Regions from separate parts of the Fictibacillus sp. 5RED26 genome, predicted to be linked through region 1. Evidence: riboswitches for the same ligand, from Rfam matches in the RefSeq annotation. Region 1 holds a riboswitch; the other holds the start of a gene.
What was found. A riboswitch is a leader RNA that binds a small molecule or an ion and turns the genes downstream of it on or off. The one in region 1 is predicted to bind glycine.

Region 1 (6,146 bases):
TCACCGTGATCGATTCAAAACCAGCAACCGTTGCAGACGCAGGATTTGTACCGTGTGCTGAATCAGGAACGATTACTTTTGTACGATTGAAGTCACCATTTGCTTCATGGTAAGCACGGATCATCATAAGACCTGTCCATTCACCATGGGCACCTGCTGCTGGTTGAAGCGTCACTTCATCCATTCCCGTGATCTCAGCAAGCGATGTTTGCAGACGATACATCATCTCCATCGCACCTTGCACCGTCTCTTCATCTTGGAGAGGGTGGATATGTGCAAATCCAGGGAATCGTGCTACATCTTCATTAATCTTGGGATTGTATTTCATCGTACATGAACCTAGTGGATAGAAACCAGAGTCCACACCATGGTTACGATTAGATAATGCAGTATAATGACGAACGATTTGAAGCTCTGACACTTCAGGAAGATCCGCTTCTTCCGTACGCAAATAATCGGAAGGGATGATAGATTCTACGTTAATCTCTGGAACGTCAAGTTCAGGGATGCTGTACCCTACTCGACCTGGTTTAGACAATTCAAAAATTAATGACTGATGTTCTGTACGCATGCTAATCCCTCCAATACATTTGCAAGCTGATCGATCTCTTCTTTTGTTCTCATTTCGGTAACCGCTAGAAGCATATGGTTCTTCAGTTCTGAATACGAAAGACCCAAATCATATCCGCCGATGATACCAGATTCTAATAGTTTTCTGTTCACTTCTTTAGCTGTACACTTTAACTCAACAACAAACTCGTTAAAGAAAGGTCCTGTGAAAGCTGTTTTGAATCCTTTTTCTTCAAGAACTTTTTTCGCATAGTGTGCTTTTTGTATATTTTGGTGTGCTACTTCTTTTACACCTTGTTTTCCGAGTGCAGTCATTGCAATGGAAGCTGCAAGTGCGTTAAGCGCTTGGTTTGAACAGATGTTACTCGTCGCTTTATCACGTCTAATATGCTGCTCTCTTGCTTGGAGGGTAAGAACGAATCCACGCTTTCCGTCTTCATCAACCGTTTGACCGACCAAACGGCCAGGGACTTTACGCATTAATTTTGTTGTTACGGCAAAATATCCACAGTGTGGTCCACCAAAACCTTGTGCGATCCCAAACGGCTGTGCATCACCGACTACGATATCAGCACCGAACTTACCAGGAGGAGTTAAAGCGCCCAATGCCAAAGGATTTGAAGAAACTACAAACATTCCTTTTGCGCTGTGCACGATTTCTTCTATGTCTTTTAACGGTTCGATCTGACCGAAGAAGTTCGGATATTGAACGATCACACATGCTGTCTGTTCATCAACTTCAGCACGCAATGCATTTAATGAGGTAACACCATCTTCTGTATCCACTTCTACTACTTCAAGATGCTGGCCTTTTGCATACGTGTGCAAAACGGCACGTGATTCGGGGTGTACGGATTTGGATACAACGATTTTCTTTCTGCGTGTCTGAGCTGCTGATAATAATCCAGCCTCCGCAAGTGAAGTTCCACCATCATACATGGAAGAATTCGCAACATCCATACCTGTCAACTCACAGATCATCGTTTGAAATTCAAAGATTGCTTGAAGTTCACCTTGAGAGATCTCAGGCTGGTATGGCGTGTAAGCCGTGTAGAACTCTGAACGAAGAAGCATATGGTTCACGATCGATGGAGTGTAATGATCATACACACCTGCTCCTAGAAATGAAGCATGATCTTTTGTATTCTTGTTTAATGCAGCCAAGCGGCCCATCTCTTTAACTAGTTGAGGTTCTGACAAAGCTTCCTCGATTTGTAAGCGTCCTTTAAATCGAACTTCTTCCGGAATATCCTCAAAAAGATCTTCTGTCGTTTCGATTCCAATCGTTTCAAGCATTTCCTTTTTGTCTTGATCAGTCATCGGCAAATAGCGGAACGTCATGGTTTCTCCCCCTTAAATGTCTTATTTTCCTCGTTTATAAAATGGTGAAGCGACTACTTTTGCTTTTAAACGTTTTTGACGAATCTGTACTTCTACCTCTGTACCAAGCTCCGTGAAATCCTTTTCTAGAAGAGCAAGTCCTAGATTCTTCTTCAATGTTGGCGACTGTGTCCCCGTAGTAACTTCTCCGATCTTCACATCACCTTTAAATACCTCATAATGTGATCGCGGTATACCTTTATCGATCATTTCAATACCAACTAGCTTACGTGGTGCGCCATTCTTCTTTTGATCTGCTAGAATTTCTTTTCCAATAAAATCTGCTTCTTTATCTGTTTTTACAGCGAATCCGATACCAGCTTCTATCGGAGTAATTTCTTTTGTAAGTTCTTGACCGTATAGCGCAAGTTTTGCTTCAAACCGCAACGTGTCACGTGCACCAAGTCCTGCAGGGAGCAATCCATCTTCCTGACCTGCTTCAAGAACAGATCTCCACAATTTTTCAGCATGTTCCGTTTTTAAATAGATCTCAAAGCCATCTTCTCCTGTGTAGCCAGTTCGAGACACAAGAGCAGATATTCCCGCTAGTGAAACATCTTCTTTAAAACGGAAGAATCCGATCTCAGAAAGATTTGTATCCGTAAGCTTTTGAAGAATTTCTTCTGCTTTTGGCCCTTGAATAGCGAGTTGCGCATATTCAGGAGATACATTCACGAGTTCTACACCTTCAGGCTTCTTGCTCATAAGCCATTCGAAATCTTTTTCAATATTTGAGGCATTCACAACGAGCAAGTAATCGTTTTCATCTCTTTTATAGATTAAAAGGTCATCTACTGTACCGCCGTTTTCATAGCACATAGCCGTATACTGCGCTTGGCCGTTTTGAAGTTTCGAAACATCATTGGTCATTGTATATTGTAGAAACGACAAGGCATTCGGTCCTCGAACATCAAATTCTCCCATGTGAGATACATCGAATAAACCGGCTTTCGTTCTTACAGCTTCGTGTTCCTCTTTGATACTTGAGAACTGAACAGGCAACTCCCAACCACCAAAATCAATTACTTTTCCACCGTGTTCTTTGTATGTCTCAAATAACGGTGTTCGTAACAATGTAGCCATGTGAATTCCTCCTTTTTCATACTTAAAAATTTTCGGACTTTTCTGGACAAAAAAAGGACAGAAAGACCCCCTTAAAAATGGGATCCTCTGTCCTGCAACCTGTAAGTTTCTCAAAAAAATCTTTTGAGTTTCTTCGTTGGTGGCTTTCATCTATTAAAAAAAGCACTCTCCAGAGATGCGTCTAGCAAGAGTCTTTTTGCCTGAGAGTTTCACAATTGTTTGCTCCTTCGGCGCCGCTAACGCAGTCTCTCCTCTTACTTTCATTCGCGAGTATGTTATTGTCCAAGGTCGCACATACTATTACTATGTTTACTACATTATTATCCTATCATTTTTACAAAAGGAATGGCAACGAACTTTTTTAAAGAAAGGAAATCCGTTATGAAAATCGACGTTCAGTTTCAGCGAGAATGGCATGATGACTTTTTAAAGCGTGTGGAAGAAGATGGACCTTGGGCCAATTGGGAATTATATAACTTAGCACTTGAAGCCGAACACCACTTAGCAATTCCTGATTTTCTCGGCCTACAAGCTCCAGATCACCTCCCACAGATGACTTTTTTGCCTCATCAGCTGGACGTTGCGACTACCGTTATTGAACAGATGAACGGAAAAGCAATCTTGGCAGATGAAGTAGGGTTGGGAAAAACGATTGAAGCAGGTTTGATTCTAAAAGAGTACATGATACGCCGGCTCGCTAAGAAAATTTTGATTCTCGTTCCAGCTTCACTCGTAATTCAATGGACGAACGAGTTGAATCAAAAGTTTTTTATTCCTGCAATCGCTCAAAAAAAAGCTTATGTATGGGAGCAATGCGATGTAGTGGTATCTTCTATTGATACGGCAAAACGCGCACCACACCGTGACATTGTTCTTAATCAAGACTATGATCTTGTTATCATCGATGAAGCGCACAAATTAAAGAACAAGAAAACGAAAAACTATGAATTTGTACAGTTATTAAAAAAGAAGTTCTGCTTACTCTTAACAGCTACTCCGGTACAAAACAGAGTTGAGGAGATTTTTAATCTTGTATCTCTATTAAAGCCTGGCCATCTAGGAAATCGAGAGAACTTTGACAAAGATTATAAAGAAGATAAATATTCACTAAAAAATGAAGAAAAGCTGAAGCAGCTCGTAAACAAGGTGATGGTTCGTAATCGACGAGAAGAGACTGGTTTAAAATGGCCGAAGCGTCTTGTTCAAACCATTCCTATTACATTATCAAAAACAGAACGTGAACTATACGATGAAATCTCTCAACTTAAAAAAGATTCTTACTTTGACCGAAGTAAGTTTTCTATCGTCACCCTGCAGCGGGAAGCATGCAGTTCGCGGGAAGCTGTTTTTCTAACCTTAAAAAATATGCTTCAAAAAGATCTTTCTAACTCTTTAATGGAACAACGAGTCTTAGAGTTGATGAAAAAAATTGAACTCGTCGATCAAAACTCTAAAGCTCTAAAAGCGTTAGAACTCATTCAATCGATCGATTCCAAAGTCATTATTTTTACTGAATATCGTGCGACCCAATTGTATTTACAATGGTTTTTGCAGCAGCACGGCATCTCTTCTGTACCGTTTAGAGGAGGATTTAAACGAAGTAAAAAAGATTGGATGACTCACCTCTTCAGAACACGAGCACAAGTGTTGATCGCAACGGAAGCAGGTGGTGAAGGAATTAACCTGCAGTTCTGTCAGCATATCATCAACTACGATCTTCCGTGGAACCCGATGAGGATTGAGCAACGGATCGGACGTATCCACCGGATCGGTCAGCAAGGTGACGTTCATATCTATAATTTCGCCACTCAGAATACGATTGAAGAGCACATCTTAAACTTGCTTTATAACAAGATCAATCTATTTGAAAGTGTTATTGGGGAGCTCGATGAAATTTTAACGAAATTCGAAATCAAGAACATAGAACGCCATATCGCAGACATCATGAATACGTCTGAAAGTGAAGGTGAGATCCGTGTGAAAATGGATAACCTTGCTTCCTTGATCAACCTCGATGGCGGGATAAAGCAGAAAGGATGGGAAGAGCATGCAGCAGCACGAGATTCATCGCTTTCTTGAACGCTATTTCGATGCAAATGAATGCCGTATTCAAGAGAAAAACTTTAGTTACATGAAAGTTCAATTGACAACTGAACTTGATAAAGTTTTAATGAACCGTCCGTTCTACTGGCACTATCTCGAAAAAACGGGAGGTACCCCGAATCCGATGACGCTGACTTTAGTGACGGGTCAACAACAAGCACCTGATGGAAAAGGTGAATTTATCCACTTTGGTTCGCCGAGACTTCATCAGATTTTTGGTTCTACGAAGAAGCTCGCTTCATTCATTCGGCTGTATGAATCTGTTCCTCAACAAGGAGCACAGGTTCCCCTGGAACCATGGCTATGCTTAAACGTTAAAGTTACGTATCAATGTGATCAGAAAAAAGATCAAGTACTCTCATATGGCATACAACTAATCAACGGAACCATTGAAGATCATTTTCATCAACGTCTTCAAAAGATGCTGCTAACGAAAAGAATACCCGATTTTTGTTATACGCTCTCTCCTTTTATTAAGCCTCAGAGTGCGATAAAAAGATTGGAAAACAAAATTCAGGAAGTCATTGATGTAGATGATCACACGTGGGCCGAGGATGCCAAAAAAAGATGGAATGAAGATCTAGAACTACTAGAGAGTTTTTATGAAGATTCTTTAACGAAACCTGAAGCCTATCATATTGAAAAAGAAGCACTTCGCACCCAATATGAACCACAGATTATCGTGGACATCGTTAATGGTGGACTTTTCTATCTTGCATAAAAAATAAGAGCCGGGAACTGTATCCCTGCTCTTCCTTTTTCCAGCCTTATTTTTTTCTCTTTCTACGAAACACTAGTCCAAGTCCCATCGGAACAACTCCAAATAAGTAAGTTAATAAAGGCTCACGCTCATTCTTTTTCGTGATACGCCTTTCCTTTCTTACTGATTTTGGCTCGTCCAAGTATTTAACGACTCTCTGTGTAAGGAACTTAATAACATCTGATCCTGCGGCCATTGGCAAAACTCCTTTATTGAAGCAATCACTTCTTAGTTTTGGCCAATTATTGTG
Region 2 (6,146 bases), on a different contig from region 1:
AAGTGGAGCTTGGCCACTATAGCCTTGTAGGTGAAGGGGAAGTTCAGGTTTATACACCTACATGGTTCATAGAAACCAAGGACGGCCAGTATTTAGTTAATGCGACTGACAGTTCCATTCAAGTTTTGACGGAAAAGGCAGAGTAGAGAGGAACATGCGGTTATGAGTTTAAAATTTAGCGTTCTTGCAAGCGGCAGTTCGGGAAACGCTGTTTACGTTGAAACCGAACAAACACGCTTGCTCGTGGATGCGGGCTTAAGTGCCAAACAGATTCAAATATTATTTGAAAAAGCAGCATGCGGTGAGGTGGCTGACATTGATGGAATCCTCGTCACGCATGAACATAGCGATCACATAAAGGGACTCGGTGTGCTGGCTCGGAAATTTAAGCTGCCGATCTATGCGAACAAAAATACGTGGAATGCCATGAACGGTTTGATTGGTGAAGTGGCGACCGAGCAAAAGTTTGAGTTTGAGATGGAAAGTGTGAAAACGTTCAACGATTTAGAAGTTGAATCCTTTGGCGTGTCACATGATGCGGCGGAACCGATGTTTTACGTGTTTCATCACAACGGCCGAAAGCTAGCACTTATGACAGATACAGGCTATGTGAGTGATCGTATGAAAGGAATCATCCGTGACAGCCACTCGCTCGTGATCGAATCTAACCATGATATCAATATGCTCATGATGGGGCGGTATCCGTGGAACATTAAACGCCGTATTCTAGGGGACCATGGTCATATTTCGAACGAAGATTGTGGACATGCTCTCGCTGATGTAATCGGTGACGGTACAAAACATATCTACCTTGCTCACTTGAGTAAAGATAACAATATGAAGGATATTGCTCGTTTAGCCGTGGAGCAGACGTTAAAAACGTATGATATTTCAGCGGGTGAACAAGTGATCCTTCACGATACAGATGCGAGTCAGCCAACAAAATTGGCTTTAGTCTAAAATACTTACTTGTTTAAAGTAAGCCGTTTCCGGAAATAACAATAAGTGTGGGAAATTATGAAAAATAACCCAAAATGTCCATAATTTCAGGACTAATTGCTTATACTAGGTTATGAATTCATCCATTTTATTGTTGAAAGGAACGGTGAGGAGCATATGGGCTATTACGATGATGATTATGAATCACCATCTCGACAAAAAGGAAACCGCGGAGGAAAGTTTCTACCAGCGTTGCTAGGAGCCATTCTAGGCGGATTGCTTGTCTTATTTACAGTACCTGCACTAGGAGGAGCTGGTCTTTTACCAGATAATCTGTATCCTCCGAACGAAGAACAAAATGGTCTGGGTACTGACGAAAATGTGGAACAGCGAAAAGTGGATGTCGATTTAACAACGAATGTAACAGATGCCGTTGATAAAGCATCCGGAGCGGTTGTGGAAGTCATCAACATTCAGCAGACTGATTTTTGGAGCCAGCAGCCTGCAGGTACAGGATCAGGGGTTATTTATAAAAAAGAAGGCAACAAAGCGTATGTGGTAACAAATGACCACGTTGTGGCGGACGCTAACCAGATTGAGATCACGCTAAGCAACGGCACGAAGCTTAAAGGTACTTTACGCGGAACAGATCCTCTCATGGACTTAGCTGTAGTTGAGATTGATGGCAGCAAGGTCGATAGTGTAGCAGAGTTTGGAGTGTCAGGTGACTTAAAACGTGGTGAACCGGCAATCGCAATCGGTAACCCACTCGGAAACTTCCCTGGATCTGTTACACAAGGTATTGTTTCTAGTGCAGACCGTTCGATTCCAGTTGATCTGGATCAAGACGGAAACCCAGATTGGCAAGCTGAAGTTATTCAAACGGATGCAGCGATCAACCCTGGTAACAGCGGAGGTGCTTTAATTAATATCTCCGGTCAGGTGATAGGGATCAACTCTTCTAAAATCGCGCAGAACGAAGTAGAAGGAATCGGATTCGCTATTCCATCTGATGTAGCAAAACCGATCATCGAAGACCTTGAGAAATATGGTGAGACACGCAGACCGTTCTTAGGCGTTAACATCATTCCGCTTTCTCAAGTGAACACGTATCAACGTGAGCAAACACTGAAGATTCCAGACAGCGTGCAAGAAGGTGTTGTTGTTATGGAGATCACGTCAGCCTCACCAGCAGCGCGTGCAGGTATTAAGGAAATGGACGTTATTGTCGAGATGGGTGGAGAGAAGATCAAAGACCCAATCGCTCTTCGTAAGTTCCTTTATACAAAAGCGAAGATTGGTGATGAGGTGGATGTGACGTTCTATCGTGATGGGAAGAAGAAGACCGTGAAAGTTGAATTGAGCGGTGGTAATCAATCTCAATAAAAGGGAAACAGGGGGCTTTAGGGTCTCCTGTTTTTTCTTTTTGGTGTGGCTCTGGTGACTTTGAGAGTGAGTTGATTTCCGTTTCAGGTTGCTCGCTTTCCGCGGGGCAGGCGGTGAGCCACATTCGTACGTTTCACGTATAAGTGTCTCACCTGTCCCACAGGAGTCTCGCACCTTCCACTACAATCAACTTGACGGTGAAGAATGAAAATAAAAGACAAAAGATAAGAAATACAAATACCCCTACCATTTAAGAAAAATCTAATGTTGATTCCACATGTGGACAACTTTATTTTAGCGGATTGTTTACACACAGCTGTATATTCGTTAGTGTAATAAGAAGAATTGTGGATAAGTTAGGAGTGAAAAGATTTGGTTATTATTTGCTGCAAAGACCATGCTGAGCTTGCGATTGACATCATTGTGGATGAATTTGAAACGCCACCAGTTGTAGAGTTACTAACAGAGAATGATGAGTTATCAACAGGTTGTGAATACTGTGATAACAAAGGTGTATATAAAGTATCGAACATATGAACGCCTACAAGATATAGCACTAATTGTGCATATGTGGATAAGTTCTGGGGATAACTTATTTGAAAGGAAGTTTTCAACAAGTGAATATTTCAATCGTTTCCGTAGGGAAATTAAAAGAAAAATACTTAAAACTAGGTATAGATGAATACTTAAAAAGATTAGGACCTTATGCAAAAGTAGAAATTATCGAGGTTCCTGATGAAAAAGCACCTGAAACATTAAGTGATCAAGAGATGATCATGGTTAAAAACGCTGAAGGTGAAAGAATTCTGGCAAAGATCGGCCAAGATGTTCATGTGATTGCAATGGCGATCGAAGGAAAGGCTGTTTCATCGGAAGATTTGGCTAAGAATTTAGATCAGCTAGCGACTTATGGGAAAAGCAAAGTGGCATTTGTCATTGGAGGATCCCTAGGGTTAAGTGACGCTGTAATGGAGCGGGCGAATGAGAAGATTTCATTTGGAAAGATTACGTATCCGCATCAGTTGATGAAGTTGGTGTTGGTTGAGCAGATTTATAGAGCTTTCAGGATTAATAGAGGAGAACCGTACCATAAATAATAATTCTTTTAATAAGAAACAGCACCTATCTTATAAAGGTGCTGTTTCTTTTTGCAGTTTGTATTGGGTATCTAACTATTCGACACAGGATACTTCAACCCATTTTTCTTAATCTTATCTTTAATAATTGTCTCAACATCCAGATCAAGTTCACTACATAGCATGAGTCCGTAAATGAAAACATCAGCGATTTCTTCTTTAATATTTTCTATGTTTTGTTCTACAGCCTCTTCACTGCTTCTCCATTGAAAATCTTCTAATAGTTCAGCAGCTTCAATTGAAAGAGAAATGGCAAGATCTTTTGGATTATGGTGAGGTTTCCAGCCTCTTTCATCTCGAAATTCATTGATAGCGTTTATTAGCTGTTTAATTTCATTCATGTATGCTCATCCTTAGTCATAGTCTTTTTTGGGTTAAAATCTAGTTCATATAATTTTATCACTTTAGTGCAGGTAGTAGAGGATAAACTCGTAAAGCAGTTATGTTCAATGCAATACCAGTATTGTACAGTTGACAAAACCCCAACTCCATAATAGTATTGAAAATTATATTCATAACTAAAAAATATTTATAGATAGCAAGCTATGATCGCTGTAGGTCGTACTACAGCAGGAGCAGCTTCTGGAGAGACCGCTTTGTTAGCGGCGCCGAAGGGTTCACAATCTCAGGCAAACGGACAGAAGAGTATCGAATTTTGACTTTGTTGTGCCTGTCATATCTAGCGCAGTGAATGCTTTTTTCATATTCTAATGTACAAGAGATTGGAGATTCCTCCAGTCTCTTTTTTACGTTGTATTTGCATCTTAGAAGGAGGATTCATACGTGTCACAGCAAGAGTTGAAGAGAGATTTAGCTAACCGTCATGTGCAGCTGATTGCTATTGGCGGAACGATTGGTACGGGGTTATTTTTAGGTTCAGGAAAAGCGATTCAGCTTGCCGGACCGTCTGTTATTTTTGCTTATTTGATCGTTGGGGTCGCTTTGTTTTTTATGATGAGAGCGTTAGGGGAACTGCTGCTTTCAAACGCAGGTTATGAGTCGTTTACCGATATTGCGGAGGATTATCTTGGTCCGCGAGCTGCGTTTATCACAGGATGGACGTATTGGTTCTGTTGGATCATGACTGCGATGGCCGATGTGATAGCGGTCGGTGTCTATGTTCAATATTGGTTTGATATACCGCAGTGGGTTCCGGCGATTGTTTGTTTGCTTCTTTTACTTGGACTGAACCTATTAACGGTAAAGCTTTTCGGTGAATTGGAGTTTTGGTTCGCATTAATCAAGGTGATTACGATTCTAGCGTTAATTGTGATAGGCGTAGTTCTACTCGTTATGGGTTACCAGACGGATGCGGGAACGGTTTCCTTAGGCAACCTATGGGAACATGGAGGTTTGTTTCCTAATGGTGTGACTGGTTTCCTACTCTCGTTCCAAATGGTTGTGTTCGCGTTTGTGGGAGTGGAGTTAGTCGGTGTAGCGGCAGCAGAAACGTCTAATCCAAGAAAGAATATCCCGTCTGCGATCAATAAAATTCCACTTCGAATTCTATTTTTCTATGTTGGCGCATTGATCGTGCTGCTCTGCATCAATCCATGGACAGAGTTAAACGCAACGGAAAGTCCGTTTGTTAAAACGTTTAGCTTGATAGGGATTCCGCTTGCAGCTGGGATTATCAATTTCGTTGTACTGACTTCAGCGGCATCTGCCTGCAACAGCGGGTTGTTCTCAACGAGTCGTATTCTTTTTACGTTAAGCAAGAGTGAGCAGGCTCCTCGTTCTTTTAAGAAACTAACGAAAAATGCTGTGCCAGGAAACGCGTTATGGGTTTCGACTATAGTTGTTTCAGTTGGAGCGCTCCTCAGCAAGCTTATTCCAGAGCAAGCTTTTGGCATCGTAACGACCATCAGTGCCATCTGTTTCATCTGGGTGTGGAGCGTAATCTTGATTAGCCATATTAAATACCGTAAAACACGATCTGATTTGCACAAGAAGTCAACGTTCAAAGCACCTTTTGCTCCATTCATTAATTATGTGGTGCTCGCGCTGTTTGGGTTAATTTTGATCGTGCTGCTCGTGGCAGAAGCTACACGTCCGGCGTTATTGCTGACACCCATTTGGTTTATTTTATTATTTTTCTTGTATGCTTTTAAAAAACCTATGCTGAAATAAAAGGATTGGTTATTTGGAATGCATCATTGATCTGGATCCTTAAAGACATCTTACATTTTATAAGTAGCATCTTTAAGCAGGTGAAATGCAGGAAGCGACGAATTTTCCTTTAGAGTTAATTACAAGGAGGTTTTTAGGGTGAATTTGTCAAGAAATCGGAGAACAGACACTGCTTCAAAAGTAATCCCAGTTCCACCTCAAATCGTCTATCTAGCTATTATAAATCCGGATTCACTAATTCAATGGCTTCCGCCTGAAGGGATGTCGGGTAAAATTGATACCTATGATTGCCGTGAAGGAGGAGCTTATAAAATGACGCTTACGTATGAATTGGATGAGTTGATTCTTGGCAAAACGTCGTATAACACCGATGTGGCGGAAGGAACATTTTTGGAGCTGGTCCCAAACCAGCGAATTGTCCAATCTGTTAACTTCAATTCCGAAGATCCTGCTTTCTCGGGTGAGATGATACAGAAATGGATATTGGAAGATGTTTTGGGAGGCACTAATGTTACAATCATTTGTGAAAACGTACCAGAAGGTATTCGTAAGGAA

Region 2: linked by a shared signal. The riboswitch ahead of IHV10_RS18205 (amino acid permease) and the one ahead of gcvT (glycine cleavage system aminomethyltransferase GcvT) in region 1 are both predicted to bind glycine.

Annotation. Positions count from the first base shown of each region.
Region 1 covers NZ_JACZDU010000003.1:367,974-374,119, forward strand. Annotated here, with positions in the region: gene gcvPB (aminomethyl-transferring glycine dehydrogenase subunit GcvPB) at 1-571, opposite strand, end outside; gene gcvPA (aminomethyl-transferring glycine dehydrogenase subunit GcvPA) at 547-1,911, opposite strand; gene gcvT (glycine cleavage system aminomethyltransferase GcvT) at 1,933-3,033, opposite strand; glycine riboswitch at 3,212-3,297, opposite strand; gene IHV10_RS14705 (DEAD/DEAH box helicase) at 3,415-5,112, shown strand; gene IHV10_RS14710 (YqhG family protein) at 5,081-5,857, shown strand; gene IHV10_RS14715 (YqzE family protein) at 5,904-6,092, opposite strand; gene IHV10_RS14720 (shikimate kinase) at 6,139-6,146, opposite strand, start outside.
Region 2 covers NZ_JACZDU010000006.1:42,736-48,881, forward strand. Annotated here, with positions in the region: gene IHV10_RS18175 (two-component system regulatory protein YycI) at 1-146, shown strand, start outside; gene IHV10_RS18180 (MBL fold metallo-hydrolase) at 163-960, shown strand; gene IHV10_RS18185 (S1C family serine protease) at 1,117-2,325, shown strand; gene IHV10_RS18190 (CxxH/CxxC protein) at 2,698-2,862, shown strand; gene rlmH (23S rRNA (pseudouridine(1915)-N(3))-methyltransferase RlmH) at 2,943-3,422, shown strand; gene IHV10_RS18200 (nucleotide pyrophosphohydrolase) at 3,494-3,802, opposite strand; glycine riboswitch at 4,034-4,112, shown strand; gene IHV10_RS18205 (amino acid permease) at 4,245-5,591, shown strand; gene IHV10_RS18210 (SRPBCC family protein) at 5,730-6,146, shown strand, end outside.